DNA from 4 places in the Streptomyces sp. NPDC059989 genome. Region 2 is predicted to be linked to each of the others. Evidence: riboswitches for the same ligand, from Rfam matches in the RefSeq annotation. Region 2 holds a riboswitch; each other region holds the start of a gene.

Region 1 (7,651 bases), on a different contig from region 2:
GGACGTACGGGAGTTCGCGCTGCTGCGGCGGGCGGCGGAGGCCGTGGACGACCCGGCCGAGAGGCGCCGGCTCCTGGGGGCGGCCCTGGAGCTGTGGCGGGGGCCGGTGGCGCTGGGCGGGCTGCGCGGGCGGGTCTTCGAGTCCGCGGCGGCGCGGCTGGAGCAGGACCGGCTCGACTGCGTGGAGCGGGCGCTGACCGCGGACCTCGCCCTCGGGCGCCACGCCTCGGTGTGCGGGGAACTGGCGGAGCTGACGGCCGAACACCCTTTGCGGGAGCGGCTGGTGGAGCTGCACATGCTGGCCCTGCACCGCTCGGGGCGGCGCGGCGAGGCGCTGGCCGCCTTCGACGCGGCGCGCCGGCGACTGGCCGCGGAGGCCGGGCTGGACCCGGGCCCCGGGCTGCGCGCGCTGCACGCACGGCTGCTTGCGGACGCGGATCCGCCGGCCTCGGCGGGGGCCGCGCGGTGGCGGGCCGGTCCGGCCGATGCCGACGGAGCCCCACCTGGTGGCCTACGGCCGGAGCACGGTGCCGCGCGCAGCGAGCCCGGCCCGCGCGACGGGGCACCCGACCGCCCGCCCGCCCAACTGCCCGCCGCCACCCCGGCTTTCGTGGGGCGGGAGGCCGAGGCGGCCGCACTCGCCGAGGGACTGCGGGAAGCGGACGGCGGGGTCTGCGTGGTCACCGGGCAGGCGGGCATCGGCAAGACCGCGCTCGCCCTGCGGGTCGCGCACCGCCTGCGCGGAGCCTTCCCGGACGGGCAGCTCTACGTCGACCTCCGCGGAGCCGACCCCACGGCCGCCGCGGATCCGGCGGAGGTCCTGGCCGGGTTCCTGCACGGCCTCGGCGTCGACGGCCCGGCGGTGCCCGCCGGCGCCGGGGAGCGCGCGGCGCTGTACCGGAGCCTGCTGGCCGGACGGCGGGTGCTGGTGGTGCTGGACAACGCCGCCGACGCGTCCCAGGTCCGGGCCCTGCTGCCCGGTTCCGGGTGCGGGGTCCTCGTCACGAGCCGGCGCCGGCTGCCCGCACTGGACCGGCGGGTCGCCCTGGAGCTCCCGCTGCTGGACGAGGCGGGTGCGCTCGGGCTGCTCGGCCGGATCGCCGGAGCCGGGCGGGTGGCCGCCGAGCCGGAGGCGGCCCGGGAGCTGGTGCGGCTGTGCGGGCGGCTCCCGCTCGCCCTGCGGATCGTCGGCGCCGAGCTGGCCGCGCTGCCCCACCGGGAACTGGCCCGGCTGGCGGCCCGCCTGGGGGACGAGCGGTCCCGGCTGGACGTGCTCGACGGGGTGCGGGCCGGGCTGCGGCTCGGCTACCGCTCACTGCCGGGCGACGCGCGGGCCCTGCTGCGCGGCCTGGCCCTGCTGGACGCCCCGGACTTCGCCGCCTGGACGGCGGCGGCCGTGCTGGACCGCCCCCTCGACCCGGCGGAGGACGCCCTGGACGCCCTGGTGGCCGGGTACCTGCTGGAGGTGGCCGGCCGCGACGAGGCCGGGCAGCTGCGCTACCGCATGCACGACCTGGTCCGTGCCTTCGGGCGGGAACTCGCCGGGCCCGGGCAGGCGGTCGAACGCCGGGTGCTGTCCTGCTGGGTGGCGCTGGTGCGCGAGGGCCGACGGGCCCACCAGGGCGTGGACTACCCGGGGATCGCGGGCCGGACCGCCGCCCGGGTGCCGGACCCGGCGGTGCTCGCCGGGCCGCGGGCCGAGCCGGTGCGCTGGCTGGGCGCCGAGCGGGCGGCGCTGGCCGGCGCGGTCCGGCAGGCCACGCGGGTGGACCCGTACGCCTGCTGGGAGCTCGCGGCGACGGGCGAGTACCTCTTCGACCTGCGCAGCGACCTGGCCGGGTGGCAGGCGGTCCAGGAGCTGGGGCTGGCCGCCGCCCGGGCCGCCGGGGACCGGCGGGGCGAGGCGGTCATGCTGGTGGGGCTGGGCCGGCACCGGGCCTGCCGGGAGGAATGGGGGCCCGCCCGGTCCGTGCTGACGGCCGGTGAGGCGCTGTTCGAGGAGCTCGGGGACGCGCACGGGGTGGCGTACGCGGGCTGGGTGCTCTCCTACCTGGACCGGATCCAGGGCCGCCCGGCCGAGGCGCTGCGCCGGTGCCGGCGCGGCGCGGCCGTCTTCGAGGCGGCGGGCGACCGCCACGGCCAGGCCCACGCCCTGCGCGGCATCGGCCAGGTGCTGCTGGCGCGCGGCGAGACCGGCCGCGCCCTGGAGGTGCTGCGCGAGGCCCTCGCCGTGGCGGAGCTGGGCGGCGCGGCCTGGACCCGGATGTGCATGCTGCGCTGGGTCGCGGACGCGCAGCGGATGCTGGGCCGGTCGGCCGAGGCGGCGGCGGGCTTCCGGGAGGTCCTGGCCCACACGCGCGGCTCCGGCGATCTGGCCGGGCAGAGCGCGGCGCGGATCGGGCTGGGCCGGATCGCCCTGGACCGCGGGGAGCCGGCCGAGGCGCTGCGGCACCTGCGGGCGGCGGACGAGTTGGGCCGCCGGTCGGGGCAGAGCCTCGTACGGGCCCTGGCGGCTCCGCCGCTCGCCCGCGCCCTGCTCGCCTCGGGGGACGCGGCGGCAGCCCGGGCGCTGCTGGAGGAGGCCTCGGCGAGCTGCCGCCGGATGAACGCCCGGCCGCTGCCGGCCCGCCTGGAGTCGGCGCTGGCGGAGGTTCCGGCGGTCTGAGGGGAGACGGCCTAGCGGTGCTCGGGGTTGGGGGAGTCGAAGCGGCAGCCGGCGTCCCACAGCGAGCGCTGGTTCCCGTGCGCCGGGATGCCGCCCGCGCGCTTGAGCAGGGCGGCCAGGTGCATCAGGTTCCACGACATGAAGGTGGTGTTCCGGTTGGTGAAGTCGTTCTCGGGGCCGCCCGAGCCCGGGTCGAGGTAGGAGGGCCCGGGTCCGGCCTCGCCGATCCAGCCCGCGTCGGCCTGGGGCGGGATCGCGTAGCCGAGGTGCTGGAGGCTGTAGAGGACGTTCATGGCGCAGTGTTTGACGCCGTCCTCGTTGCCGGTGATCAGCGCGCCGCCGACGCGCCCGTAGTAGGCGTACTGGCCCTGCTCGTTCAGGAGCGAGGAGCAGGCGTAGAGCCGCTCGATGACCTGCTTCATCACGGAGCTGTTGTCGCCGAGCCAGATCGGGCCGCACAGCACGAGGATGTCGGCGTCCATGATCTGGCTGTAGAGGACCGGCCACTGGTCGCTCTCCCAGCCGTGCTCGGTCATGTCCGGCCAGACGCCCGTCGCGATGTCGTGGTCGACGGCGCGGATGAGCGAGGTGCGGACGCCGGCCGCGTGCATGACCGCGCGGCTCTTGTCGATCAGGCCCTCGGTGTTGCTGGTCTCGGGCGAGCGCTTGAGCGTGCAGTTCACGTAGACGGCGGTCAGGTCCGGGTACGAGTAGTCGGCAGCCACTCCCTCAGCCTCCGCGGGGCGGGCCCGCGCCGCCACCGGGCGGCGCCCGTCCGGGGACCCGCCGGGACGACTACGGCTCGCGCCCGAGTTGTTACCCATCCGCACGGCCGACTAGGGTCATCGGGCCTTGGTGTTCGGGAAACCGGTGGGAAACCGGTGCGGCCCTCGCCACTGTGATCGGGAAGTACGGCTCCATCTCCCCCGGACTCCGTCCGGGAGGGACCCCCAACGGGAAGCCACTGGGCCCGCGCGGGAGACCGCACGGCCCCGGGAAGGCGGAGACCGGGCATCAGTACCCGTGAGCCAGGAGACCGGCCGGGGCGCGTTGTCCATCCACGAGGTGCTGGAGAGGTCTCCCCACTCATGCATATAGCCGAGGGGTTTCTGCCCCCTTTGCACGCGGTCGCCTGGGGCGCCGCGTCCGCTCCCTTTGTCGTACACGGTGTGCGCGCCCTCACCCGCGAGGTGAAGGCCAACCCGGAGAGCACCCTGCTGCTCGGAGCGTCCGGGGCGTTCACGTTCGTCCTGTCCGCGCTGAAGATCCCCTCCGTGACGGGCAGCTGCTCCCACCCCACCGGTACGGGGTTGGGGGCGATCCTCTTCCGGCCGCCGATCATGGCGGTGCTCGGCACGATCACCCTGCTCTTCCAGGCGCTGCTGCTGGCGCACGGCGGGCTCACCACCCTCGGCGCCAACGTCTTCTCGATGGCGATCGCCGGGCCCTGGGCGGGCTACGGGATCTACCGGCTGCTGCGGAAGTCCAACGCCCCGCTGATGGTGGCCGTGTTCTGCGGCGCCTTCTTCGCCGACCTGGTCACCTACTGCGTCACCTCCGTCCAGCTGGCGCTGGCCTTCCCCGACGCGGCCACCGGATTCACGGGCTCGCTCGTGAAGTTCAGTGAGATCTTCGCGCTCACCCAGATCCCGCTCGCGGTGAGCGAGGGCCTGCTGACCGTGCTCGTGATGCGGCTGCTGATGCAGTCGAGCAAGTCGGACCTGGTCCGGCTCGGCGTCGCGAAGCTCACCTCGGGCAAGTCGAAGCAGGAGGCGGCGGTCTGATGACCAGGAACGCGAAGATCAACACCCTGCTGCTGCTCCTCGTCGCGGCGCTGGCCGTGCTCCCGCTCGCACTGGGGCTGGGCGACGACAAGGAGGAGCCGTTCACCGGCGCCGACGCGCAGGCGGAGTCGGCCATCACCGAGCTGAAGCCGGACTACGAGCCGTGGTTCTCGCCGCTGTACGAACCCCCCTCCGGGGAGGTGGAGTCGGCCCTGTTCGCCCTCCAGGCGGCTCTGGGCGCGGGCGTGCTCGCGTACTACTTCGGCGTCCGCAAGGGCCGCCGCCAGGGTGCGGCGGCCGCCGCGGCCGCGACCCCGTCCGCCACGGAGTCGTAGGCGGTGCTGCCGATCGACGCGGCGGCACACAGCAGCCGCTGGCGCCACCGCCACCCGCTGGAGAAGGCCCTGCTGGGGATCGGGCTGACGGTCACCGCGGTGTGCCTGCCGCCGTGGCCCGGCGGGCCGCTGGTCGCCGCCGCCACCCTCGCCGTGCTCCTGGGGCCCGCCGGGGTGCCGGGGCGGCAGCTGTGGCGGGCCTTCCGGATCCCGCTCGGCTTCTGCTTCACCGGGGCGCTGCCGCTGCTGTTCGCGGTGGGCGGCCCCGAGGGGTGGATCGCATGGGCCCCCGACGGCCCCCGGCACGCCGTCGAGCTGCTGCTGCGCACCTCGGCGGCCTCGCTCGGCGTGCTGCTGTTCGCCTTCACCACCCCGGTCTCGGACGTGCTGCCGCGGCTGGTCCGGGCGGGGGTGCCGGCTCCGGTGGTCGACGTGGCCCTGGTGATGTACCGGATCGGGTTCCTGCTGCTCGACTCCCTCGCCCGCGTCCGCCAGGCGCAGGCGGCCCGCCTGGGCACCACCGGGCGGGCGGCGGCGTGGCGTTCGCTGGCCGGGCTCGCCGCGACCTCGTTCGTACGGGCCTTCGACCGCGCGGCGCGGCTCCAGGCGGGCCTGGCCGGGCGCGGCTATGACGGCACGCTGCAAGTGCTCGTACCGGAGGCGACCCTGTCCTGGCGGTTCCTGGCCGCGTCCGCGGCGCTGCCGGCGGCCCTGACGGCCGTGACCCTCGTACTGAAGGAGCTGTACCTGTGAGGCCGTTGGTGGAACTGGTGGGCGCGGGCTACGCGTACGAGGACGGCCCCGCCGTGCTGTCGGGCGTCGACTTCGGGATCGCCGAGGGCCGGGCACTGGTCCTGCTGGGCCGCAACGGCAGCGGCAAGACCACCCTGATGCGGCTGCTGAGCGGGGGCCTGCGGCCGGGCTCGGGCGCGCTGCACCTGGACGGCGCGACGGTGTCCTACGACCGCGCGGGCCTGACCCGGCTGCGGACGGCGGTCCAGCTGGTGGTCCAGGACCCGGACGACCAGCTGTTCGCGGCCTCGGTGGAACAGGACGTGTCCTTCGGCCCGATGAACCTGGGCCTGCCGGTGGCGGAGGTCCGCGAGCGCGTGGACGCGGCCTTGGCCGCGCTGGACATCACGGCGCTGCGGAACCGACCGACGCACCTGCTCTCCTACGGGCAGCGCAAGCGGGCGGCGATCGCGGGGGCGGTGGCGATGGCTCCGCGGGTGCTGATCCTGGACGAGCCGACGGCCGGGCTGGACCCGGACGGGCAGGAGCGGCTGCTGGCCGTCCTGGCCGGGCTGCGGTCGGCCGGCACGACGGTGGTGATGGCGACCCACGACGTGGACCTGGCGGTCCGCTGGGCCGACGACGCGGCGGTCCTCACCCCGTCCGGCATCCGCACGGGCCCGGTCACCGCCCTGCTCTCGGACCCGGCGCTCCTGGCCGAGGCGGGCCTGCGCCAGGCGTGGTCCCCGGCGGTGACGGCCTTCCTGCGCGCCCACGGCTTCCTGTCCCCGACGGCCCCGGGCCCCCGCGACCCGGAATCCCTGACCACCTGGCGCTGACCCGCCGCCGGCCGGGGGCGGTTGCCGCTGCGCGGAGCCTTCCCCTACCCGCCCTTCCACCGTTCCCTGGGCTCCGCCCAGACCCGGTCCTCAAACGCCGGACGGGCTGAACCAGCCCCGCCGGCGTTTGAGGCGCGGGGGTCTGGGGGCGGAGCCCACAGTTTCGGGAAGGGGTGGGGTGGGGGAAGGCCCCGCGCAGCGGCAGCCGGCAGCGGCACCCGCAGGGCCCGGCAAACCTAGGATGGCCGCATGTCCCTGCCCCACGCCATCCTCACCGCCCTGCTCGAGAAGCCCTCGTCCGGGCTGGAGCTGACCCGGCGGTTCGACAAGTCGATCGGATACTTCTGGTCCGCGACGCACCAGCAGATCTACCGCGAGCTGGGCCGCCTGGAGGACTCCGGGCTGATCCGCGCGCTGCCCAGCGACGCACCCGTGCGCGGGCAGAAGAAGGAGTACGAGGTCCTGCCCGCCGGCAGCGCGGAGCTGGCCCGGTGGGTCGGCGAGAGCCAGGACCCCAAGCCGATGCGCGACCCGCTGCTGCTGCGGATCCGGGCGGCCGGTGTCGTGGGGCCGCACGGCCTCGGGCCCGAGCTGCGGCGCCATCTGGAGCTGCACCAGCGCCAGTTGGCGCAGTACGAGGCCATCGAGGAGAAGGACTTCCCGGCGGAGCGCGACGCCGTCGAGGACCGGCTGCGGCGGCTCGTCCTGCACGGCGGGATCGCCCTGGAGACGTTCTGGCTGCACTGGCTCCAGGAGGCCCTCGCCGAGGTCGAGGACATGACCTGACCGCGCCCCCGCCCCGGCCCCGGCAGGCGGGTGGGGAGGGGGCGTGCGGTGGAGGTGTCAGCCGTTCAGGGAGGCCCAGAACTCGTCGAAGCTCAGCAGCTTGTCGCCGTTGGCGTCCTTGGCGGCGATCACCGCGTCCGCGACCGAGCCGGTGACGAACGCGTCACCCATGGCCTTCATGGCCGCGCTGTACTCGTCGGCCGTGATGAAGCCGTCACCGTTCACGTCGAACTTGTCGAACGTAGCCCGTGCGCTCTCGATGTCCGCCACTGGGTCCACCCCTTCTTGGTGCTTGTTGACCGGCCCAGGGTAGCGGCCTCCCCGGGCCACCCCGGCCTCGGGTCCCGTTCGAGCGATAGATAGATATTCAAATGCCCCTTCCGTAATGCGGAAGCGATAATTCCAGCCAACAAATCCGGCCCCCACTTGTCACGCTCCGGCGCCACGGCATAACGTACCGACATTGCCGCCACACCAGGAGCGCAGGGCTCCCAGGGACAAGCGGCAACA
Region 2 (7,651 bases):
CGGCTCGGCCGACGGGGTCAACTGCCACACCGGCCTCGGCGGCGACATCCCGCCGGCCGACGGCCTGGGCGTCGTCGCGGGACGGCCCGACCCCCGGGTCGCGGACATCCGCATCGCCGACACCGAGACGCGCGCGCCGCTGCCGCAGGGCTCGGTCGGCGAGATCATCGCGCGCGGCCCGATGACCCCGCTGTGCTACGTGGCCTCCCCGGAGCTCGACGCCCGCTACCGCACGCCCGACGGCTGGGTCCGTACGGGAGACCTGGGCTTCCTCGACGCGGACGGTACCCTCCACGTCGTCGGACGGCTCAAGGACATCGTCATCCGCGGCGGCGCCAACATCAGCCCCGCCGAGGTCGAACGGGAACTGGCCTCCCACCCGCTGGTCCGCGACGTGGTGTGCGTGGGAGTGCCGGACCCGGTGATGGGGGAGCGGCTCGCGGCGTGCGTGGTCCCCCGCGCGGGGCGGGCGCCCATGCTGGACGGGCTCTGCGCGCACCTCACGGCGCGGGGGCTGGAACGGCGCAAGCACCCCGAGCGGCTCCTCCTGGTCGGGGAACTCCCGCTGACACCGGCCGGCAAGCCCGACCGCGCGGCCCTGCGCGCCCGCCTGACCGAGGCCCCGCTCGCACAGGCCGGATGACGGGCGGGACATGAAGGAGGGGCCCGGCGGCGCCATGCCGCCGGGCCCCTGCGCCGCGCGGTCAGGACGCCATGGCCTTCTTCAGCTCGGCGGCCGCGTTGCGGTAGACGGCGAGCAGGTCGAGGTCGTCGCCCGGGTAGTTGACGATCTTCACCTGCCTGGCGCCGGAGTCGGGCAGGACGGTTCCCGTCGACATGTGGGCGTTGTCCAGGACCAGCGCGGGCTTCTTCTTGGAGAGCTCCGCGAGCTGGGCGGGCGTGACCGCCTCGGGCCCGTACGTGCCGACCGTGGTCGCGCCCGCGAGCTTCGCCGACCAGGCCGTGAAGACCTGCGCGACGGCCGTCGGGCTCTGCCCGCCGGGCCAGGCCCCCTTCAGCTCCCCGGACAGCTTGGCGTACTCCGTGTCGAAGCCGGACTTCCACGTCTTCGCGGCGTCCTCGGTGCCGAACAGCTCGCCCAGCCGGGCCACTTCGGCGCCGGCCTTGTCGGGGTCGTTGTCGAGGTTCACCTCCACCAGCTTCGCCTTGGAGCCCGCCGCCTCCTTGATCTTCGCGGCGTACGGTTCGAAGGGCGCGTACAGCACGAAGTCGGCCTTGGCGACGGCGGCGAGGTCGGAGGGCTTCGGGTCGTAGTCGGGCGCGTGGTGCACGGACGAGGGCACGATCACCTTCACGTCCTCGGCGCCGGCGGCCTTGGCGAAGGCGCCCTCCCAGCTGGTGGTGACGACCACGACCGGTTTCCCGCCGTGCGGGTGCCCGTCCTTGCCGTTTCCGGCCGCCGGGTCGCCGTGGCCGTCGCCGTCGCTGCCGTTGCCGCAGCCGGTCAGCAGGGCCACGGCCAGCGCCGAGCTCAGTGCGAGGAGGGAAGCGATGCGGACGCGGGTGCGCGCCATGAGCTGGTTCTCCGTTCGGGGAGGGGGATGAGGTGGACGGCGAGGACGACGGCCCCCGCGGTCAGGACGAGGACCGGCCCGGGCGGCCAGTCCAGCCAGAGGGCGATCAGGAACCCGGTCAGGTTCACGGCGATGCCGATGCCGACCGCCCACAGGGTGATCGACTTCAGTGAGGTGCCGAGACGGCGGGCCGCGAGCGCGGGCAGCAGCGTCAGGGCGTCGACGAGGAGGGCGCCCGTGAGCTTGATGGCCCCGGCGACCGAGACGGCGACCAGCACGAGCAGTACGAGGGTCAGCCCGCGCACGGCGACGCCCGAACACTGGGCGAGTTCCCGGTCGTACAGCAGCAGGGCCACGTCCCGGCGCCGCCACCAGAACAGGCCGGGCACGGCGAAGGCGAGGACCCCGAGGACGACCAGGTCCGCGGTCCCGACGGACAGGATCGACCCCCACAGCAGGGCGAAGGCCCCGGAGGCGTTGACCCCCGACACGGCCAGTACCAGCAGCGCGGCCGCGATGGCCAGGCTCATCAGCAGGCCCATCGCCCCGGACAGGCCGTCGGGGGTGCGCGCCAGAGGGGCCACCCCCGCACCGGACAGGGCGCACGCGACGAGCGCGCACAGCATCGGGTCCAGCCCGGTGAGCAGACCGACGGCGATGCCCAGCAGCGCGACGTGCATCATCGCGAAGCGCACCGGCATGATGTCCAGCCCGACGATCACCACGCCGATCACCGGCAGCCCGACCGCCGCCAGCAGCAGGGCGATCCCCGCCCGCTGCACCGGCGCCAGCCGGAGCAGTTCACCGACGTCCGCGGCCAGGATCACCGGACCTCCCGCAGCCGTCCGGCGGCCATCTCCAGGACCCGGTCGCACCGCTGCGCGAGCGCCCGGTCGTGGGTGACCACCACCAGGGTGACGGGCAGGTCGGCCAGGACGTCGGCCGCCTCCTCCTGCCCCTGGAAGTCCAGCGCCGCGGTGGGCTCGTCGGCGAGCAGCACCCCGGCCCCCGCGGCCACCGAGCCGATGGCCCGCGCCAGGTACATGCGCTGCAACTGGCCCCCGGACAGGGTGTGCAGCGGCCGCCCGGCCAGCCCCCTTACGCCCAGCCGCTCGGCCGCCTCCCCGGCCTCGACCGGGGCCGAGCTGCTGGCCAGCAGCTCGGCGCCCAGCAGTGGGAACCGGCCGGCCGCCGGCTTCTGCGGAATCCAGGCACAGGCCCGCCGCCGCCAGGCCCACTCGGCCGCAGTACCGGTACCGCGCCCGCCGACCTCGATGCTGCCGGTCATGTGCCGGTGCAGCCCGAGGACGGCGCGCAGCAGGGTGGACTTGCCCGAGCCGTTGGTCCCGGTCAGGGCCACCCGCTCGCCGGCCGCGATCTCCAGATCGACCCCGGCGACGGCCTCCACCCGGCCGTGACGGCAGGCGACCTCCCGCATGCGTATGTCCAGCCCGCCCATCCGTCCCTCTCCGCCTCACGTGTGCCCGGGGACGTCCGGATCCTTCGTTCGCGGACCGTCCCCGCCATGAGTCGGATGAGCGCTGCTCCTGGTTCCCGGGACCGGTGCCAGGGTGCCCGGGATTCGGGCCGGACGCGCCGGGAAGAGCGCGCACGGAGCTCTTCCCGGCGCGGTCGGTCAGCCGGAGGCCAGCTCCGACCGGACCGTGTGGGCCGCGGCGACCAGGTGCTCCAGGGAGGCCCTGGTCTCGGGCCAGCCGCGGGTCTTCAGCCCGCAGTCGGGGTTGACCCACAGCCGCTCGGCCGGGATCGCCTGGAGTCCCTTGCGCAGCAGGGCCGCCGCCTCGTCGGCCGAGGGGACGCGGGGCGAGTGGATGTCCCACACGCCGGGGCCGACCTCGCGCGGGTAGCCCGCACCCGCGAGTTCGTCCGCCACCTGCATGTGGGAGCGGGCGGCCTCCAGGCTGATGACGTCGGCGTCGAGGTCGTCGATGGCCTGGAGGATGTCGCCGAACTCGGCGTAGCACATGTGCGTGTGGATCTGCGTCTCCGGCCGGACCCCGCTCGTGGTGAGGCGGAACGATTCGGTGGCCCAGGCCAGGTACTCCGCGTGCCCGTCCGCCCGCAGCGGGAGGGTCTCGCGCAGGGCCGGCTCGTCCACCTGGATCACCGAAGTCCCGGCCGCCTCCAGGTCGTTCACCTCGTCGCGCAGGGCGAGGGCGACCTGGCGCGCGGTGTCGCCGAGCGGCTGGTCGTCGCGTACGAAGGACCAGGCGAGCATGGTGACCGGGCCGGTGAGCATGCCCTTGACGGGACGGCCCGTCTGCGCCTGGGCGTACGCCGTCCAGCGCACGGTCATCGGGTCGGGACGGGAGATGTCGCCGGCGAGGACCGGCGGGCGGACGTAGCGCGTCCCGTACGACTGGACCCAGCCGTGCTGGGTGGCCAGGTAGCCGCTCAGCTGCTCGGCGAAGTACTGGACCATGTCGTTGCGTTCGGGCTCGCCGTGCACGAGCACGTCGATGCCCGCCTTCTCCTGGAAGGCGAGGACCTCGCGGATCTCGGTCTTGATGCGCTCCTCGTAGCCGTCCGTGTCGATGCGTCCGGCGCGCAGGTCGGCGCGGGCGGTGCGCAGTTCCGGGGTCTGCGGGAAGGAGCCGATCGTGGTGGTGGGCAGCGGGGGCAGGCCGAGGTGCGCCCGCTGGGCGGTGGCCCGGTCGGCGTAGGGCTGCGGACGGCGGGCATCGGCCGCGGTGGTCGCGGCGGCGCGGGCCCGTACGGCCGGGTCGTGGGTGATCGCCGAGCGCGCGCGGGAGGCCAGGTCGGCCCGGTTGGCGGCGAGTTCGGCCGCGATGGCGTCGGTGCCGCCGGCCAGGCCGCGGGCCAGGGTGGTGATCTCGGCGGTCTTCTGCCGGGCGAAGGCCAGCCAGCGGCGGACCTGCGGGTCGATGTCCCGTTCGGCGGCGGCGTCCAGGGGGACGTGCAGCAGGGAGCAGGACGCGGCGACGTCCACGCGGTCGGCGAGGCCCAGCAGCGTGCCCAGCGTGGCGAGGGACTTCGCGTAGTCGTTGATCCAGATGTTGCGGCCGTTGACCACGCCCGCGACCAGGCGCTTGCCGGGCAGGCCCCCCACGGCGGCGAGATCGGCGAGGTTGCCGGCGGCCCGCTCGGTGAAGTCCAGCGCCAGGCCCTCGACGGGCGCCTTGGCGAGCACCGGCAGGGCGTCGCCCAGCCGGTCGAAGTACGAGCCGACCAGCAGCTTGGGCCGGTCGGTGAGCGCGCCGAGCTCCCGGTAGGCGCGGGCCGCGGCCCCCAGGTCGGCCGGGGTCCGGTCCTGGACGAGGGCGGGCTCGTCCAGCTGCACCCACTCGGCGCCGGCGGCCCGCAGATCGGCGAGCACCTGTGCGTAGACGGGCAGCAGCCGGTCGAGCAGGGTCAGCGGCTCGAAGCCGGGGGCGACGCCCGGCGCCGGCTTGGCCAGCAGCAGGTAGGTGATCGGGCCGACGAGCACGGGCCGGGCGGTCAGCCCGAGCGCGCGGGCCTCGCGCAGCTCCGCGACCTGCTTGGCGGAGTCGGCGGTGAAGACGGTGTCGGGGCCGAGTTCGGGGACGAGGTAGTGGTAGTTGGTGTCGAACCACTTGGTCATCTCCAGCGGCGCCACGTCCTGGGTGCCGCGGGCCATCGCGAAGTAGCCGTCGAGGGCGTCGGCGGCGACCGCCGCCCGGTGCCGGGCGGGGACGGCGCCGACCATCACGCTGGTGTCCAGCACGTGGTCGTAGTACGAGAAGTCGCCGGTCGGAACCTCGGTGATGCCGGCCTCGGCCAGCTGGGCCCAGTTGGCCCGGCGCAGGTCGCGGGCGGTCTCCCGGAGGGTTTCCGCGGTGACACGGCCCTTCCAGTAGCCCTCGATCGCCTTCTTCAGTTCGCGGTTCTGACCCTGGCGGGGGTAGCCGTACACGGTGGCCTGTACTGCCGCGGCTGCGGACTGGGTGGTCACGGAACTCTCCTTCGCGAGCGTGTATCCATGGACCCGGTGGGGGCCGAAGGCGCGAAGGGTGCCGGAACGGGCGGACCGCCGGGACCGCGTACCAGGGGTACGCGACGGAGGCTCCGCCTGAGGTGCACGCCGACCCGCCCACGAGGTCACCGGGAAACCGGGCGCGGTCGATCGCGCTCGGGCAACGGGCAGGTCTTCGGACTCGTGGGCACGCCTGCCACTCGGGCAGACACCTACTGGCCGTCGCTTCCCAGACCCGTCCGGGTCCAGTGCGTATGACGGCGGTCGTTCCCACTCACCGCTGCGGGGCAGTCCCGGATTCCCACCGGGTTCCCTCTTACGACGCATCCCGCCTGGCGGACGGGGGCGAACCAGCTGCGTTCGCAAGCCTACCCGCTGTACGTGTGGAAACCACGACCCGATTTCCGGCCCAACAGCCCCGCCTGCACCATCCGCTGGAGCAGCGGCGGCGGGGCGTACAGCGGCTCCTTGAACTCCTCGTACATCGACCCGGCGATGGCGGCGACCGTGTCCAGGCCGATCAGGTCCGCGAGCTTGAGCGGGCCCATGGGGTGGGCGCAGCCGAGTTCCATGCCCGCGTCGATGTCGGCGGGCGTGGCGTATCCGGATTCGGCCATGCGGACGGCCGAGAGCAGATAGGGGACGAGGAGGCTGTTCACGACGAAGCCGGCCCGGTCCCGGGAGTGGATCGCGGTCTTGCCCAGCGCGTCGCGGACGAAGGACTCCACCGCCCGCACGGTCCGCGCCGAGGTGTGCAGCGAGGAGACGATCTCCACGAGGGGCAGGACGGGGACCGGGTTGAAGAAGTGCAGGCCCACGACCCGGTCGGCGCGGCCGGTGGCCATGCCCAGGCGCATGATCGGGATGGCGGAGGTGTTGGAGGCGAGGACGGCCTCCGGGTCCTCGACGATCTTGTCGAGTGCGGTGAAGAGCTCCGTCTTGGCCCCGGCGTTCTCGGTGACGGCCTCGATGACGAGGCGGCGGTCCGCGAGTTCGTCGAGGCTGCTGGTGAAGACGAGGCGGGCGAGGGCGTCCTCGGCGGAGAGGCGGTCGAGCTTCCCGCGCTGGACGGCCCGTTCCAGGGACGTCGCGACGCGTTCGCGGGCCGCCCGGGCGGCGGGGGCGTCGGCCTCGCAGACGAGGGTGTCGAGCCCGGCGAGGGCGCACACCTCGGCGATGCCGGCGCCCATCTGGCCGCCTCCGACGACTCCGACCCGGCTGAGGGGGATGGTCACGAGCGGGCCTCCGTACGGCGGACGAGGTGGCGGGCGTAGGCCCCGGGGGTGAAGAAGGACGGCAGGAGGGGGCCGAGGGCGGTCTCCTCCAGGATCCGGCGGGCCTCGGCCACCAGGGCGTCGGGCTGTTCCGCCGCGAGCGCGGCGCACTCGGCGTCGAGGAGGCCGAGGACGTCCTCGCGGGTGATGACGCGGTGGCGCACCCACTGCCAGAGCTGCACCCGGGCGATCTCGGCCGTGGCCGCGTCCTCCATCAGCCCGTACAGGGCGACCGCGCCGTGTCCGCGCAGCCAGGCGTCGAAGTACCGCAGCGCCACGGCCACGTTGGCGCGTACGCCCTCCGGTGTCGGCGGGCCGCTGATCCGGCGCACCGAGAGCAGGTCGCAGGCCCGGACTTCGACGTCGTCGCGGGTGCGGTCCAGCTGGTGCGGCCGGTCGCCGAGTACCGCGTCGAAGGCGGTCCGGCAGACCGGGACCAGGCCGGGGTGGGCCACCCAGGAGCCGTCGAAGCCGTCCTCGGCCTCCCGCTCCTTGTCCAGCCGGACCCTGGCCAGGGCGGCCTCGTGGGCGGCCGGGTCCTTGCCGGGGACGTGGGCGGCCATGCCGCCGATGGCGTGGGCGCCGCGCTTGTGGCAGGTGCGGACGAGGAGTTCGCCGTACGCCCGCATGAAGGGGGCGGTCATGGTGACCTTGGCCCGGTCGGGGAGCAGGAAGTCCGTGCGGTGCGCGAAGGTCTTGATCAGGCTGAAGAGGTAGTCCCAGCGGCCGGCGTTGAGGCCCGAGCTGTGCTCGCGCAGCTCGTAGAGGATCTCTTCCATCTCGAACGCGGCGGTGATCGTCTCGATGAGGACGGTGGCGCGGACCGTGCCCCGGGGGATGCCGAGCAGGTCCTGGGCGAGGACGAA
Region 3 (7,651 bases), on a different contig from region 2:
CAGCGGCCCGGCGGGACCGGTGCCGACGACCGCGACCTCGCCGGGACCGGACGGGACGCTGCCCGGGTTGCCGATCCGGCTGGGCACCACCGCGACGGCGAAGTAGGGCACGGATTCGGGGTCGGTGTCGGCGAGCCGGCCGGTCCGCTCCCCCTCCATCGTGGCGCGCTCGACGTAGCGGGCCTCGGCCAGCCGGCCGCTCTTGTCCATCGCCCCGCGCACGGCCGGGAAGGTCCGGCCGAGCTTCATCACGACCGCCGAGTCGGTGGCGGCGAGGCGGGCTGTGAGCTCCTCCTCGGGCAGGGTGCCGGGGAGGATGGTCAGGACTTCCTCGCCCTCCACGAGCGGGGTGCCGAGCCGGGCGGCGGCGGCGCTCACGGAGGTGACACCGGGGATGACCTCGGTCTCGTAGCGGTCGGCGAGCCGCTTGTGCATGTGCATGTACGAGCTGTAGAAGAGCGGATCGCCCTCCGCGAGCACGGCCACGGTCCGGCCCGCGTCCAGGTGGGCGGCGAGGCGCGCGGCGGCGGCCTCGTAGAACTCCTCCATCGCGCCCTGGTAGCCGCCGGGGTGGTCCGTGGTCTCGGTGGTGACCGGGTAGACCAGCGGCTCCTCGACGTGGTCCGCGCGCAGGTGCTTCGCGGCGATCGAGCGGGCGATGGAACGGCCGTGGCGGGCGCTGTGGTAGGCGACGACGTCCGCTTCGCCTATCACCTCGACGGCGCGCAGGGTCATCAGGGAGGGGTCGCCGGGCCCGAGCCCGACCCCGTACAGCCGCCCCTTGGCGATGTCGCTCATTCTTCCTCGCTCGCGATCGCGTTGACGGCGGCGGCCGCGATGGCGCTGCCGCCGCGGCGGCCCCGCACGATCAAGTGGTCGAGACCCGAGGGGTGTTCGGCGAGGGCGTCCTTGGACTCGGCGGCGCCGATGAAGCCGACGGGGACGCCGATGACGGCGGCCGGGCGCGGGGCGCCCTCCTCGATCATCTCCAGCAGCCGGAAGAGCGCGGTCGGCGCGTTGCCGACGGCGATCACCGAGCCCTCCAACAGGCCCCGGTCGCGCCAGACTTCGAGGGCGGCGGCGCTGCGCGTGGTGCCCATCTTCGCGGCGAGTTCGGGGACCGCCGGGTCGGAGAGGGTGCAGATCACGTCGTTGCCGGCGGGCAGCCGCTTGCGGGTGACGCCGCTGGCGACCATCTGCACGTCGCACAGGATCGGCGCACCGGCGGTGAGGGCGGCGCGGGCGCGCAGCACGACGTCCGGGGTGTAGCCGAGGTCCTTCGGCAGGTCGGTCATGCCGCAGGCGTGAATCATGCGCACCGCGACCTGGGCGACGGAGGCGGGCAGCCCGGAGAGGTCCGCCTCGGCGCGGATCGTGGCAAAGGACTGGCGGTAGATCGCTGCGCCGTCCTTCTCGTACTCAAACACTGTGTACTCGCTCATCTCTTCACTGCGTCTTCGGGACTGTGGTCTTTGTCTTCAGGAACCAGGAACATGGAGTGGGTTGCGCGCGGCGGCGAGGGTCGCGGCCAGTTCGTGGCGTGCCACCGGGTCCGCGCCGAGCCGGTACCCGTCGGGCGTGGCCACCAGGTCCACCCAGGCCGTGCCGCGCGGATGCCCGCAGCGGCGTTCGCAGCCGGACCAGTGCACGGGCAGGGGGCCCCGCGTCCGCTCGGCGACGGCCCGCGCGTCGGCGCGTACGTCGGCCAGGGACTTGGCGCAGCCGGGCCGGCCGGTGCAGGCGGTGACGGACTCCCAGGGGCTGTCGGGCGAGGTGACGAGCCCGGCGGGACGGGCGGCGGTGTCGGTGACGACGATGCTGCGCCACGGTGTGATCCGCAGATCGCCGGGCAGCTGCCGCCACTGCGCGGTGTCGAGCCGGCCGAGGGGGATCAGGACGCAGAGCGCGCCCGCGTGCACGCCGGGCGCGGGCGGGTCCGCGTACGGACGGGGGGCGTCGGGAACATACCGCGCACGAATTCCGGCACTCTCCAGCCGTGCGGCGAACTCCTCGACGTCCAGGGCGTGTTCGGGGGGCAGCTCGGCGATCCGCCAGGCCCGCGTCCCGGCGGCGGCCGCGGCGTCGAGGAAGTGGAGGGCGGCCTCCAGGCCGGCGGCCGCGGCATCGGCGGCGGCCACCTCGACGGCGGCCGGCGCCGCACCGAGCCGAACGAGCACCCGGCCGCCGGGCTGCGCGAGCAGGGTCACGTCGGGGTCGAGGGCGGCCACGTCCCCTCGCCCGTCGTCGACGGCGAACAGGAACCGGCCGGACAGCGCGGCGGCCTTCGGCTCGGCGCACAGCGCCCGGTCCAGGGCGCGCACCGGGGCCGGATCGGCCAGCGGGCTGGCGACGATGTTCCGGATCCGCTCGTGGCTCGGCCGGGGCAGCAGCCCGGCGGCGCCGAGCAGTTCGGCCAACTCGCCACCGCAACCGTCGGAAAGCCCGCGCAGCTGCACGTTCCCGCGCGAGGTCAGCTCCAGGTACCCGTCCCCGAACCAATCCGCGGCCTCCGCCAGCGCGGCGGCCTGCGCGGCGTCGAGCAGCCCGCCGGGAATCCGGACCCGCGCCAGGAACCCGTCGTCGGCCGCGTGCAGGCGCAGGGCGCCGGGGCAGGCGTCGCCGCGCTCCCGTATGACGGGCTCGTCCCGCACTGCGTCGGAAGGGGGCTGGGGCATGGCGGCGAGCATACCCACGATTCCCCTCCCCCGACCTGTGTCCGTCACCACCCCACCCCTCCCGACCAGCCACATCCACCCCCGCCGGCCGCCCCATCCAAGGCGTGCCCGCCCCACACCTCCAGCCCCACGCGGGCCACCTCCAGCCCCACGCGGGCCACCTCCAGCACCACGCCGGCCACATCCAGCACCAAGCCGGCCACATCCAGCCCTACGTCGGCCATATCCAGCCCCGCCGGCGTTTGAGGCGCGGGGTCTGGGGCGGAGCCCCAGGTCTTTTCAGCCCCGCCGGCGTTTGAGGCGCGGGGCCCGGGGCAGAGCCCCGGCGACGGCGCCGCAGCCGAATCCGCCCGTCCACGCCAGTGCGAACGCACCGGCAGAGCCCCGGCAACGGCGCCGCCCCCAGACCACCCCCACTCCCGGCCAGGGAAAGGGCCCCCTAAGATGACCTTCCGGCGGACCACACGGCCCGCCGTCGCCGAGGACGGCGACATGGGAGGAAGCCCGGTGGAAGTCCGGCGCGGTCCCGCCACTGTGAACCCGGCAGCCAACGGCCAAAGGGTGAGTCAGGAACTCCCGCTGTCCTCACTGCCCGGGGCGCGGAAACCCCGAGGAAGGCCTGCCGCCGCATGATCCTGCTGCTGTCGACGTCCGACACCGATCTGCTCAGCGCTCGCGCAGCGAACACGGGGGACGCCCCCGTCCCGTACCGGTTCGCGAACCCCTCCCGCCTTCCCCTCGACGACCTCCCCGGCCTCCTCGACGGAGTCGACCTGGTCGTCGTACGCCTCCTCGGCGGGCTCCGCGCCTGGCAGGAGGGCCTCGACCTGCTCCTCGCCCCCGGCCAGACCCGCCCGGTCGTGGTCCTGACCGGCGAACAGGCCCCGGACGCCCAGCTGATGGAGGCCTCCACGGTCCCCATCGGCATCGCCGCCGAAGCGCACGGCTACCTCGCCCACGGCGGCCCCGCCAACCTCGACCAGCTGGCCCGCTTCCTCTCGGACACGGTCCTGCTCACCGGCCACGGCTTCGAGCCCCCCGCCGGCGCCCCCACCTGGGGCCCCCTGGAGCGCACCGCGCAGCACACCACCGGCCCCAAGGTCGCCGTGCTCTACTACCGCGCCCACCAGATGAGCGGGAACACCGCCTTCGTGCACACCCTGTGCGAGGCCATCGAGGCCAAGGACGCGCAGGCGCTCCCCCTCTACGTCTCCTCCCTCCGCACCCCGGAGCCGGAGCTCCTGGCCGCGCTGGAGGGCGTCGACGCCATCGTCACGACCGTCCTCGCGGCCGGCGGCACCCGCCCCGCCACCGCCTCCGCGGGCGGGGACGACGAGTCCTGGGACGCGGGCGCCCTCGCCGCCCTCGGCGTGCCGATCCTCCAGGCCCTGTGCCTCACCGGTTCCCGCAGCACCTGGGAGGAGAACGACGAGGGCCTGTCCCCCCTCGACGCCGCCACCCAGGTCGCCGTGCCCGAGTTCGACGGCCGCCTGATCACCGTCCCGTTCTCCTTCAAGGAGCTCGACGAGGACGGCCTGCCCGCTTACGTTGCCGACCCCGAGCGGGCCGCGCGGGTCGCGGGGATCGCCGTACGCCACGCCCGCCTCAGCCACATCGAGCGCCGCGACAAGAAGGTCGCCCTCGTCCTCTCCGCGTACCCCACCAAGCACTCCCGCATCGGCAACGCGGTCGGTCTCGACACCCCGGCCAGCGCCGTGGAGCTGCTGCGCACCCTCATCGCCGGCGGCTACGACTTCGGCCCCGCCGACCAGATCCCCGGCCTGGTCTCGGGCGACGGCGACGAGCTGATCCGCGCCCTGATCGAGGCCGGCGGCCACGACCAGGACTGGCTGACCGAGGAGCAGCTGGCCCGCAACCCGGTCCGCATCCCGGCCGCCGACTACCGGCGCTGGTTCGCCGAGCTTCCCGCCGAGCTGCGCGAGAGCGTCGAGGAGCACTGGGGCGAGGCCCCCGGCAACATGTTCGTGGACCGCTCGGCGAACCCGGAGGGGGACATCGTCCTGGCGGCCCTGCGCCGCGGGAACCTCCTCATCCTCATCCAGCCGCCGCGCGGCTTCGGCGAGAACCCGATCGCGATCTACCACGACCCGGACCTGCCTCCGTCGCACCACTACCTGGCCGCGTACCGCTGGATCCAGGCACGCGCGGAGGACGGCGGCTTCGGCGCCGACGCGATGATCCACCTGGGCAAGCACGGCAACCTCGAATGGCTCCCGGGCAAGAACGCCGGCCTGTCGGCGTCCTGCGCGCCCGACGCCGCGCTCGGCGACCTCCCCCTGATCTACCCCTTCCTGGTCAACGACCCGGGCGAGGGCACGCAGGCCAAGCGCCGCGTGCACGCCACGCTCGTCGACCACCTGGTGCCGCCGATGGCCCGCGCGGAGTCGTACGGCGACATCGCGCGCCTGGAGCAGCACCTGGACGAGTACGCCCAGATCTCCGCGATGGACCCGGCCAAGCTGCCGGCCATCCGCGCGCAGATCTGGACCCTGATCCAGGCGGCGAAGCTCGACCACGACCTGGGTCTGGAGGAGCGCCCGGACGACGACGGCTTCGACGACTTCCTGCTCCACGTCGACGGCTGGCTGTGCGAGGTCAAGGACGCCCAGATCCGCGACGGCCTGCACGTGCTCGGCGGCGCCCCGACGGGTGCGGCCCGCGTCAACCTGGTCCTCGCGATCCTGCGCGCCCGCCAGATCTGGGGCGGTACGACGGCCCTTCCGGGTCTGCGCGAAGCCCTCGGTCTGGACGAGTCCGCGGCGACCCGCACCTCGGCGGACGCCGTGGAGGAGCAGGCGCGCGCCCTGGTCCAGGCGATGGAGGACGCGGGCTGGGACCCGTCGGCGGTGGCTTCGGTCGCGGCGGAACACTCGGCGGACGTCGCCGCGGTGCTGGACTTCGCCGCCCGCGAGGTCGTCCCGCGCCTGGCCGGCACCACGGACGAGATCGCCCACGTCGTGGCCGCCCTGGACGGCCGCTTCATCCCGGCCGGCCCCTCGGGCTCGCCGCTCCGCGGCCTGGTCAACGTCCTCCCGACCGGCCGCAACTTCTACTCGGTCGACCCGAAGGCCGTCCCGTCCCGCCTGGCGTGGGAGACGGGCCAGGCCCTGGCCGAGTCCCTCCTCACCCGCTACCGCACGGACAACGGCGAGTGGCCGGCCTCGGTCGGCCTGTCCCTGTGGGGCACGAGCGCGATGCGCACCTCGGGCGACGACGTGGCGGAAGCCCTGTCCCTGCTGGGCATCCGCCCGGTCTGGGACGAGGCCTCGCGCCGGGTCACGGGCCTGGAGCCCATCCCCCTCGCCGAACTGGGCCGCCCCCGCATCGACGTCACCCTCCGCATCTCGGGCTTCTTCCGCGACGCGTTCCCGCACGTCATCGGCCTCCTCGACGACGCGGTCCGGCTGGCGGCGTCCCTGGACGAGCCGGCCTCGGACAACTTCATCCGCGCCCACGCCCAGGCGGACCTGGCCGCCCACGGCGACGAACGCCGCGCCACCACCCGTATCTTCGGCTCGCGCCCGGGTACGTACGGGGCCGGCATCCTCCAGCTGATCGACTCCCGCGACTGGCGTACGGACGCCGACCTCGCGGAGGTCTACACGGTGTGGGGCGGCTACGCGTACGGCCGCGGCCTGGAAGGCCGCCCGGCCCGCGACGAAATGGAATCCGCCTACAAGCGCATCACGGTGGCGGCGAAGAACACGGACACCCGCGAGCACGACATCGCGGACTCGGACGACTACTTCCAGTACCACGGCGGCATGGTGGCCACGGTCCGCGCCCTGCGCGGCACGGCCCCGGAGGCGTACATCGGCGACTCCACCCGCCCGGAGACGGTCAAGACCCGCACCCTGGTGGAGGAGACGTCCCGCGTCTTCCGGGCCCGCGTGGTCAACCCCAAGTGGATCGAGGCGATGCGCCGCCACGGCTACAAGGGCGCCTTCGAGCTGGCGGCAACGGTGGACTACCTCTTCGGCTACGACGCCACGACGGGCGTGGTCGCGGACTGGATGTACGACAAGCTCACGGAAACCTACGTCCTGGACCCGGAGAACCGCGCCTTCCTGGAGGAGGCCAACCCGTGGGCCCTGCACGGCATCGCGGAACGCCTCCTGGAGGCGGAATCCCGCGGCATGTGGGAAAAGCCGGACCCCCAGATCCTCGAATCCCTCCGCCAGGTCTACCTGGACACGGAGGGCAACCTGGAAGGCGAAGCGGAGTAAACACCTGACGAGGGGTGATCCTGGGGCGATGTGCCACTACTGCGGCTGCCGCCAGATCCCCCTCATCAAGGAGTTCATCGCCGAACACGAGGCGGTGACGAACGCGGCGGGCGACGCCCTGCGCGCACTGGACGCGGACGACCTCCCGAAGGCCCGCGCCCTGGTCGGCACGATGAAGGCCGTCCTCCTCGCCCACTGGAAGGGCGAGGAGGACGGCCTTTTCACGCACGAGGCCCCGCCAGACACGCTGGCGGGGCCTCGACGTTCAGCTGGTCACTTCCAGTCGTTGGCCTCGGCGAACTCTTCCAGGGAAGGGGTCACCGCGGCGGCGAACTCGCGTGCAGAGTTGCGTAGTTCGACGAGCGCCGACAGGGCATCAGGCTGCTGCCCCGCGCCGCCCGACCTCCGGGAAAGCAAACCCAGTGCTGCGCCTGCCGCATCCAATTCGCGTTGGACAAGCGGGCCGGGAGGAGGCCTCTCTTCACCGCTCCGCACAATCACGGGTTTCTCTCCCGAGAGTTTGAAATCGACCATCGAGAAGAGCGTTCGCACCGTCTTGAGGGCAGTTTCGACACGGTCGCCGGATGGCATCAACGATGAAGCCAGCGATTCCCCGACCAGCCCGACGGCCTGATCGGCGTAGAAGCCGGGATGCGCAGTGGGATCCGCATCCTCGAATTCCTCCTCGTCGTCCTCCACCTCAAGCCAGTCGAGCATGGCTGAGCAATC
Region 4 (7,651 bases), on a different contig from region 2:
CTTCCACTTGCCGCCGTCCTTGACGGCGAGGTCGCCGCCCTCGTCCCAGATGAAGCCGGCGAGGACGTACCAGCTCTGGCCGGGGAGGTAGATCGGCTGCGAGGCCGGGTCGGCCGCCTTCAGCTTCTCCAGGCCGGCCACCCACTCGTCACGGGTCGTCGGCGGGGTGACGCCGGCCTTCGCGAAGGCCTTCTTGTCGTAGACGACCACGCGGTTGGCGGCGTACCAGGGGGCGGAGTAGAGCTTGCCGTCGATCTCGGACGACGCCATCATGCCCTTGGACCAGGCGTCCGCGCCGAGCTTGGCCTTGTCCCCCGTCAGGTCGGCGAGGCCGCCGGTGACCGCGTAGCCGGCGGTCTGGGTGTTGCCGAGCTCAAGAACGTCCGGCGGGGTGTTCTCGGAGAGGGCCGTGGTGACCTTCTCCTGGATGCCCGTCCACTTCTGCTCCTCGACCTTGACCGTGACACCGGGGTGCTTGGCCGAGAACTCCTTGTTGACTTCGTCGAGCCAGGCCTTCGGTGCGGAGCCGTCCATCACCCAGACGGTGATCTCCTTGGCGCCACCCGACGCGTCGGCCTTCGGCTTGTCGTCGCCGCCGTTGCCGCATGCCGCGACTCCGACCATCATGCCCACGACACCGACCGCCGCAATGAGCTTGCGCTTCACGCCACCCTCCTCAGGGATGCTGCCTGCAACTTCCCTCGCCCGCCGCGGTGACGTACGTACCAAGTACTGCCGTGGGGCCGGGATCTGATCCATATTGGTTTAGACCAGTAGCTGGAGCTTGGCCTAGACCTTTGGGGGTGTCAAGGGTCTAATGAGCGGGTGCTCGGTCCGTTATCGGACCGACACCTGGACAGAGAGAAGGCCTGTCCCCCCGTACGTGTCACGATGTGACCGCACATATCGGAGGAGCCGGTGACGGCAGCGAAACTGGAGTCGGGAAGGCGGGCGGCGATGGCCACCGAAGGGGCGATCACGGAGCCGGAAGGCGGGGCAGCCACTCGCACGGCGCGCGTACCCAAGTACTACCGACTCAAGCGGCACTTGCTCGACATGACCGAGACACTGCCGCCCGGCACCCCGGTGCCGCCGGAGCGCACGCTCGCGGCCGAATTCGACACCTCTCGGACCACCGTCCGCCAGGCGCTCCAGGAGCTCGTCGTCGAGGGCCGGCTGGAACGGATCCAGGGCAAGGGCACCTTCGTCGCCAAGCCCAAGGTCTCCCAGGCGCTCCAACTCACCTCGTACACCGAGGACATGCGGGCCCAGGGGCTGGAGCCGACCTCCCAGCTGCTCGACATCGGCTACGTGACGGCCGACGACACCCTCGCCGGGCTGCTGAAGATCACCACCGGCGGGCGGGTCCTGCGCATCGAGCGGCTGCGTCTGGCCAGCGGCGAGCCGATGGCCATCGAGACCACCCATCTTTCGGCCAAGCGCTTCCCTGCCCTGCGCCGTTCGCTGGTCAAGTACACCTCCCTCTACACGGCCCTCGCCGAGGTCTACGACGTCCACCTGGCCGAGGCCGAGGAGACGATCGAGACCTCCCTCGCCACCCCGCGCGAGGCCGGCCTGCTCGGCACCGACGTCGGCCTGCCGATGCTGATGCTCTCCCGGCACTCGCTGGACGCCGACGGGGAACCGGTGGAGTGGGTGCGGTCGGTGTACCGCGGGGACCGGTACAAGTTCGTCGCCAGGCTCAAGCGCCCCGCAGTCTGAACAGCCCCGTCCGCATACCGGAATACGGACGGGGTCTTACGCTGACCGGGCAATCCCCCGTAGATTCCCTGCGCTTACGCAGATGATCGACGAGGGGACGAGCCATGACGAAACCGGATTCAACCGGAACAGAACGGGACGCGGCGAGTCCGGGCACCACGCCGGACTCGCCTTCTCTGACGTCCTCGACCTCCCCGAAGTCCATCGCCGTGTGGGTGCTCGTCGGACTCGTCGGGGCCATCGGCTGGGGCGTCCTGGCCCTCTCGCGCGGCGAGGAGATCTCGGCCGCCTGGCTGCTCGCGGCCGCGCTGGGCTCGTACGCCATCGGCTACCGCTTCTACGCGCGCTTCATCGCCCACCGCGTCCTGAAGGTGGACAAGACCCGGGCCACCCCCGCCGAACGCCTTGACAACGGTGTCGACTTCCATCCCACCGACCGGCGGGTGCTTTTCGGCCACCACTTCGCGGCCGTCGCCGGCGCCGGCCCGCTCGTCGGGCCCGTGCTCGCCGCCCAGATGGGCTACCTGCCGGGCACCATCTGGATCGTGGCCGGCGTGATCTTCGCGGGCGCCGTCCAGGACATGGTCACGCTGTTCTTCTCCACCCGCCGCGACGGGCGCTCGCTCGGCCAGATGGCGCGGGACGAGATCGGCCCCGTGGGCGGGGCCGCCGCCCTGGTCGCCGTGTTCGCCATCATGATCATCCTGCTGGCGGTGCTGGCGCTGGTCATCGTGAACGCGCTCGCGCACTCCCCGTGGGGCGTCTTCTCCATCGGCATGACCATCCCGATCGCCCTCTTCATGGGCTTCTACCTCCGCGTGCTGCGGCCGGGCCGGGTCACCGAGGTCTCCGTGATAGGCGTCGCGCTGCTGCTGCTCGCCATCGTCGCGGGCGGCTGGGTCGCCGAGTCCTCCCTCGCCGACACCTTCACCCTGGAGAAGGAGACGCTGGTCGTCTGGATGATCGCGTACGGCTTCGTCGCGTCGGTGCTGCCGGTGTGGATGCTGCTCGCGCCCCGCGACTACCTCTCCACCTTCATGAAGGTCGGCACCATCGCGCTCCTCGCCGTGGGCGTGGTCATCGCGATGCCGACCCTGAAGATGCCCGCGGTCACCGACTTCGCGACCCGCGGCGACGGCCCGGTCTTCGCCGGCTCGATGTTCCCGTTCGTCTTCATCACCATCGCGTGCGGCGCCCTGTCCGGCTTCCACTCGCTGGTCTCCTCGGGCACCACCCCGAAGATGATCCAGAAGGAGACCCAGGTCCGGGTCATCGGCTACGGCGCCATGCTGACCGAGTCCTTCGTGGCCATCATGGCGATGATCGCGGCCTGCATCATCGAGCCCGGCCTCTTCTTCGCGGTCAACTCCCCCGGCGGCGTCATCGGCACCACGGTCGAGACCGCCTCGCAGGCCGTGACGAACTTCGGCTTCGCGATCAGCCCGGAGGCGCTCGCGCAGGCCGCGAAGGACGTGGAGGAGACCAGCCTGCTGTCCCGTACGGGCGGCGCGCCGACCTTCGCACTCGGAATGTCGGAGATCTTCTCGGCCGTCATCGGCGGCGCCGGCATGAAGGCCTTCTGGTACCACTTCGCCATCATGTTCGAGGCGCTGTTCATCCTGACGACGGTCGACGCGGGCACCCGCGTCGGGCGGTTCATGCTCCAGGACACCCTCGGCAACGTGCACAAGTCCTTCAGGAACGTCAGCTGGAAGCCGGGCGTCTGGCTGGCGAGCGCCATCGTCGTCGGCGGCTGGGGCTACTTCCTGTGGGTCGGCATCAAGGACCCGCTGGGCGGCATCAACCAGCTCTTCCCGCTGTTCGGCATCGCGAACCAGCTGCTCGCGGCGGTGGCCCTGGCCGTCTGCACCACGCTGCTGGTCAAGTCCGGCCGGCTGAAGTGGGCCTGGGTGACGGGTGTTCCGCTGGCGTGGGACGTGGCCGTCACGCTCACCGCGAGCTACCAGAAGATCTTCTCGGAGGACGTGAAGGTCGGCTTCTTCGCGCAGCGCGACAAGTACCAGAGCGGGATCGACGCCGGGAAGGTACTGCCGCCCGCGAAGAACATGGACGACATGCACACCGTGGTCACCAACGCCACGGTGGACGGCGCGCTGTCCGCGCTGTTCGCGATCCTGATCATCATCGTGCTGGCGGACGCGGCCCGGACCTGCTTCAAGGCCATCGGCAGCCCGGAGTCCGTGAAGCTCTCCGAGGTCCCGTGGACCGAGTCGAAGATCATCGCCCCGGCCGGGCTGATCCCGACCGCCGAGGAGAAGGCGGAGCTCACCGCGGCCGGCCTCGACTCGGGCGGCGGCCGCGCGAAGGAGCCGGTGGCCTGATGAGCCTGCGCGGCACGCTGGCGAGGGCCCGGTTCTACCTACGGGAGTTCTCGGGCGAGGCGGCCTACGACCGGTACGTCGCCCACGCCCGCTCCCACGACCCGGACGCGGAGGTCCCGAGCCGCCGGGAGTTCGAACGCGCCCGCACGGACGCCCGCGAGGCGGATCCCCGCGAGGGCTTCCGCTGCTGCTGAGCGCATACGAAGGGCCCCGCCGCCCGGCGGGGCCCTTCGGCGTGCTCAGCGCACCCAGTCTTTGAGGGGCTCGGTCTGGAGGGTGATGCCGACGGGGTCGGGGAGCTTGACTTCCTTACCGAAAGGAACGGTGCGCACGGTCTCGTAACGGCCGCCATCCGGGTCGCTGTGGACGAGAACCTGGCACTTGAGCCGGTCGATGAGCAGGTAGACGGGGATACCGGTCTCCGCGTAAGCGCGCGGCTTCTCGACCCGGTCGCGCTGTTCGGTGTCGGAGTCCCACGAGGTCACCTCGACGGCCATCAGGATCGGGCCCGGATCCACCCAGTCACCCTGTCCGACGAACGCGTCCTCGTGCGCCAGAACCCCGTCCGGAATGGCACGACCCTCCCGGTAGTGTTCCGCCTTGATCCCCTGCCCTGGGTGCAGCCAGAAGTCCGGGTGGTGCTGCATACAGATCCGGGTCAGCCACAGAATGATCCGCCCGTGGTCCCCGTCCGGCATGGCCTTGCTCCTCAGTACCCCACCGATGAATTCCAGTCGCAGCCCTTCTTCCTCGCGGGCGGCTATACGGGCCAGGTGCTCGAAGGACTCGGTCGACAGGTGGGGATGTTCGGTCATGACGGCCATGCCTCGCTCGCCTTCCTCGACGGTGCTGTATCCGACGATAGCGCCGGGCACCGACACCCGTCCGGCACACTCGACCGCATGGACATGGTGATCAGGGCGGTGCGGGCCGCCGAGTACGCGGAGCTGGGCGAGATCACGGCGCAGGCCTACCTCGCCGACGGGCATCTGGACTTCAACGAGGACGACCACTACCTGAACGTGCTGCGGGACGTGGCGGGGCGGGCCGCCGAGGCCGAGGTGCTCGTCGCCGAGCAGGACGGCCGGATCCTGGGCGGCGTCACCTTCGCCGCGCCCGGGAGTCCGCTCTGCGATATCGCCGGGCCGGACGAGGCCGAGTTCCGGATGCTCGCCGTGGCCCGGGAGGGGCGCGGCCGGGGCGCCGGCGAGGCCCTGGTGCGGGCGTGCATCGACCGGGCTCGGGCCGTCGAGGGCGTCACCGCGATCGTGCTGTCCACCCAGCGCAGCATGGCCGGCGCCCACCGGATCTACGCGCGGCTGGGCTTCGTACGCACTCCCGAGCGGGACTGGGCCCCGATCGAAGGCCTGACCCTGCTGACGTATCGGCTCGCGCTGTAGCCACGCCGACACTACATGTGGGGGGTCGCGCATCAACGGCCCCCCACATGTATGCTCATGGCTGCTGTCGCCGCAGGGGAATCCGGTGTGAATCCGGAACTGTCCCGCAACGGTATGAAGTACACCCATTGGTGTACGCGCAAGTCCGAAGACCTGCCGACAGCGCGCCCGGCTCGACCGAACCGGGTGCCGATACGTCCGGGCCTCGCGGTTGGGCCGGTGGACGCCATGCGGTGTACGCGTTCCTGCCACGCCCGCATGCGCCCGCTCGCGCCCCGCCGACGGCCGGCCGAGCGAGGGAGAGCTCCCGCCGTGACCATCGCGCCTTCCGCACCGCGCGCCGAGTCCACTTCTGGCGACAACACCGAGGGCCCGGGGGCCACGCTGCTGCGTACCCTCACCGAGCTGACGGCCGACCTCCCCGACACCGACCCCGGCCGGGTCGCCGCCGCCGCGCTGCGCGGCCGCAGCGCGGCCGCCGACGAGGCCGAGCTGCGCGGGCTCGCCACGGAGGCCGCCGCCGGGCTGATCTCCGAGGACCCGGCGTACTCCCGGCTCGCCGCCCGCCTGCTGACGCTGGCCGTGCGCGACGAGGCCGTCGGCCAGGGCTCCACCTCCTTCTCCGCCTCGGTCGAGGTCGGCCACCGCGAAGGGCTCATCGCCGACCGCACGGCCGAGTTCGTACGGACCCACGCGGCCCGCCTGGACTCGCTGGTGGAGCACACCCTCGCCGAGGGCGCGGACGACCGGTTCGGCTTCTTCGGCCTGCGCACCCTGCACAGTCGCTACCTGCTGCGCCACCCCATCACCCGCCAGGTCATCGAGACCCCGCAGTACTTCATGCTGCGCGTGGCCTGCGGCCTCGCCGAGGACGACAGCATCGCGGCCGTCGAGGAAGTGGCCTCGCTGTACCGGCTGATGAGCCGCCTCGACTACCTGCCGTCGTCCCCCACGCTCTTCAACTCCGGCACCCGGCACCCGCAGATGTCCTCCTGCTACCTGCTGGACTCCCCGCTGGACGAGCTCGACTCGATCTACGACCGCTACCACCAGGTCGCGCGCCTGTCGAAGCACGCCGGCGGCATCGGCCTCTCGTACTCCCGCATCCGCGCCCGCGGTTCGCTGATCCGCGGTACGAACGGCCACTCCAACGGCATCGTGCCGTTCCTGAAGACCCTCGACGCCTCCGTCGCCGCCGTGAACCAGGGCGGGCGCCGCAAGGGCGCCGCCGCCGTCTACCTGGAGACCTGGCACGCGGACATCGAGGAGTTCCTGGAGCTCCGCGACAACACCGGTGAGGACCAGCGCCGTACGCACAACCTGAACCTGGCGCACTGGGTGCCGGACGAGTTCATGCGCCGCGTGAACGCGGACGCCGACTGGTCGCTGTTCTCCCCGGCCGACGTGCCCGAGCTGGTCGACCTGTGGGGCGACGAGTTCGACGCCGCCTACCGCAAGGCCGAGGAGTCGGGCCTGGCCCGCAAGACCATGCCGGCCCGCGACCTGTACGGCCGGATGATGCGCACCCTCGCGCAGACCGGCCAGGGCTGGATGACCTTCAAGGACGCCTCCAACCGCACGGCGAACCAGACCGCCGAGCCGGGCACGGTCGTCCACTCCTCCAACCTCTGCACCGAGATCATCGAGGTCACCAACGACGGCGAGACGGCCGTCTGCAACCTCGGCTCGGTCAACCTGGGCGCGTTCGTCATCGACACGGCGGACGGTCGCGAGATCGACTGGGAGCGGATCGACGAGACCGTCCGCACCGCGGTCACGTTCCTCGACCGCGTGGTGGACATCAACTTCTACCCGACCGAGCAGGCGGGCCGTTCCAACGCCCGCTGGCGGCCGGTGGGCCTGGGCGCCATGGGCCTCCAGGACGTCTTCTTCAAGCTGAAGCTGCCCTTCGACTCCCCCGAGGCGAAGGCCCTGTCCACCAAGCTCTCCGAGCGCATCATGCTGGCCGCCTACGAGGCCTCCTGCGACCTCGCCGAGCGCAGCGGCCCGCTGCCGGCCTGGGGGCAGACCCGCACCGCGCGCGGCGTCCTGCACCCGGACCACTACGACGTCGAGCTGAACTGGCCGGAGCGCTGGGACGCGCTGCGCGCCCGGGTCGCGAAGACCGGCATGCGCAACTCGCTGCTGCTGGCCATCGCCCCGACGGCGACGATCGCCTCGATCGCG

The links. A riboswitch is a leader RNA that binds a small molecule or an ion and turns the genes downstream of it on or off. The one in region 2 is predicted to bind cobalamin.
Region 1: it holds a riboswitch for cobalamin, as region 2 does, so the genes downstream of both, ACFWBN_RS21105 (energy-coupling factor ABC transporter permease) here and metE (5-methyltetrahydropteroyltriglutamate--homocysteine S-methyltransferase) in region 2, are expected to answer to the same signal.
Region 3: it holds a riboswitch for cobalamin, as region 2 does, so the genes downstream of both, cobN (cobaltochelatase subunit CobN) here and metE (5-methyltetrahydropteroyltriglutamate--homocysteine S-methyltransferase) in region 2, are expected to answer to the same signal.
Region 4: it holds a riboswitch for cobalamin, as region 2 does, so the genes downstream of both, ACFWBN_RS06300 (ribonucleoside-diphosphate reductase subunit alpha) here and metE (5-methyltetrahydropteroyltriglutamate--homocysteine S-methyltransferase) in region 2, are expected to answer to the same signal.

The regions. Positions count from the first base shown of each region.
Region 1 is NZ_JBHWUO010000022.1:92,441-100,091, forward strand. Features, by position in the region: gene ACFWBN_RS21095 (BTAD domain-containing putative transcriptional regulator) at 1-2,665, shown strand, start outside; gene ACFWBN_RS21100 (flavodoxin family protein) at 2,677-3,390, opposite strand; cobalamin riboswitch at 3,478-3,725, shown strand; gene ACFWBN_RS21105 (energy-coupling factor ABC transporter permease) at 3,754-4,449, shown strand; gene ACFWBN_RS21110 (energy-coupling factor ABC transporter substrate-binding protein) at 4,449-4,784, shown strand; gene cbiQ (cobalt ECF transporter T component CbiQ) at 4,788-5,537, shown strand; gene ACFWBN_RS21120 (ATP-binding cassette domain-containing protein) at 5,534-6,355, shown strand; gene ACFWBN_RS21125 (PadR family transcriptional regulator) at 6,605-7,141, shown strand; gene ACFWBN_RS21130 (EF-hand domain-containing protein) at 7,199-7,411, opposite strand.
Region 2 is NZ_JBHWUO010000009.1:48,357-56,007, forward strand. Features, by position in the region: gene ACFWBN_RS10355 (class I adenylate-forming enzyme family protein) at 1-643, shown strand, start outside; gene ACFWBN_RS10360 (metal ABC transporter solute-binding protein, Zn/Mn family) at 705-1,535, opposite strand; gene ACFWBN_RS10365 (metal ABC transporter permease) at 1,493-2,362, opposite strand; gene ACFWBN_RS10370 (metal ABC transporter ATP-binding protein) at 2,359-2,994, opposite strand; gene metE (5-methyltetrahydropteroyltriglutamate--homocysteine S-methyltransferase) at 3,172-5,490, opposite strand; cobalamin riboswitch at 5,660-5,881, opposite strand; gene ACFWBN_RS10380 (3-hydroxybutyryl-CoA dehydrogenase) at 5,880-6,746, opposite strand; gene aceB (malate synthase A) at 6,743-7,651, opposite strand, start outside.
Region 3 is NZ_JBHWUO010000026.1:9,764-17,414, forward strand. Features, by position in the region: gene ACFWBN_RS23260 (precorrin-2 C(20)-methyltransferase) at 1-798, opposite strand, end outside; gene ACFWBN_RS23265 (precorrin-8X methylmutase) at 795-1,442, opposite strand; gene ACFWBN_RS23270 (cobalamin biosynthesis protein CobG) at 1,479-2,675, opposite strand; cobalamin riboswitch at 3,114-3,272, shown strand; gene cobN (cobaltochelatase subunit CobN) at 3,305-6,922, shown strand; gene ACFWBN_RS23280 (hypothetical protein) at 7,196-7,651, opposite strand, start outside.
Region 4 is NZ_JBHWUO010000005.1:52,208-59,858, reverse strand. Features, by position in the region: gene ACFWBN_RS06330 (extracellular solute-binding protein) at 1-666, opposite strand, end outside; gene ACFWBN_RS06325 (GntR family transcriptional regulator) at 958-1,722, shown strand; gene ACFWBN_RS06320 (carbon starvation CstA family protein) at 1,827-4,064, shown strand; gene ACFWBN_RS06315 (YbdD/YjiX family protein) at 4,064-4,258, shown strand; gene ACFWBN_RS06310 (Uma2 family endonuclease) at 4,304-4,888, opposite strand; gene ACFWBN_RS06305 (GNAT family N-acetyltransferase) at 4,967-5,464, shown strand; cobalamin riboswitch at 5,506-5,640, shown strand; gene ACFWBN_RS06300 (ribonucleoside-diphosphate reductase subunit alpha) at 5,777-7,651, shown strand, end outside.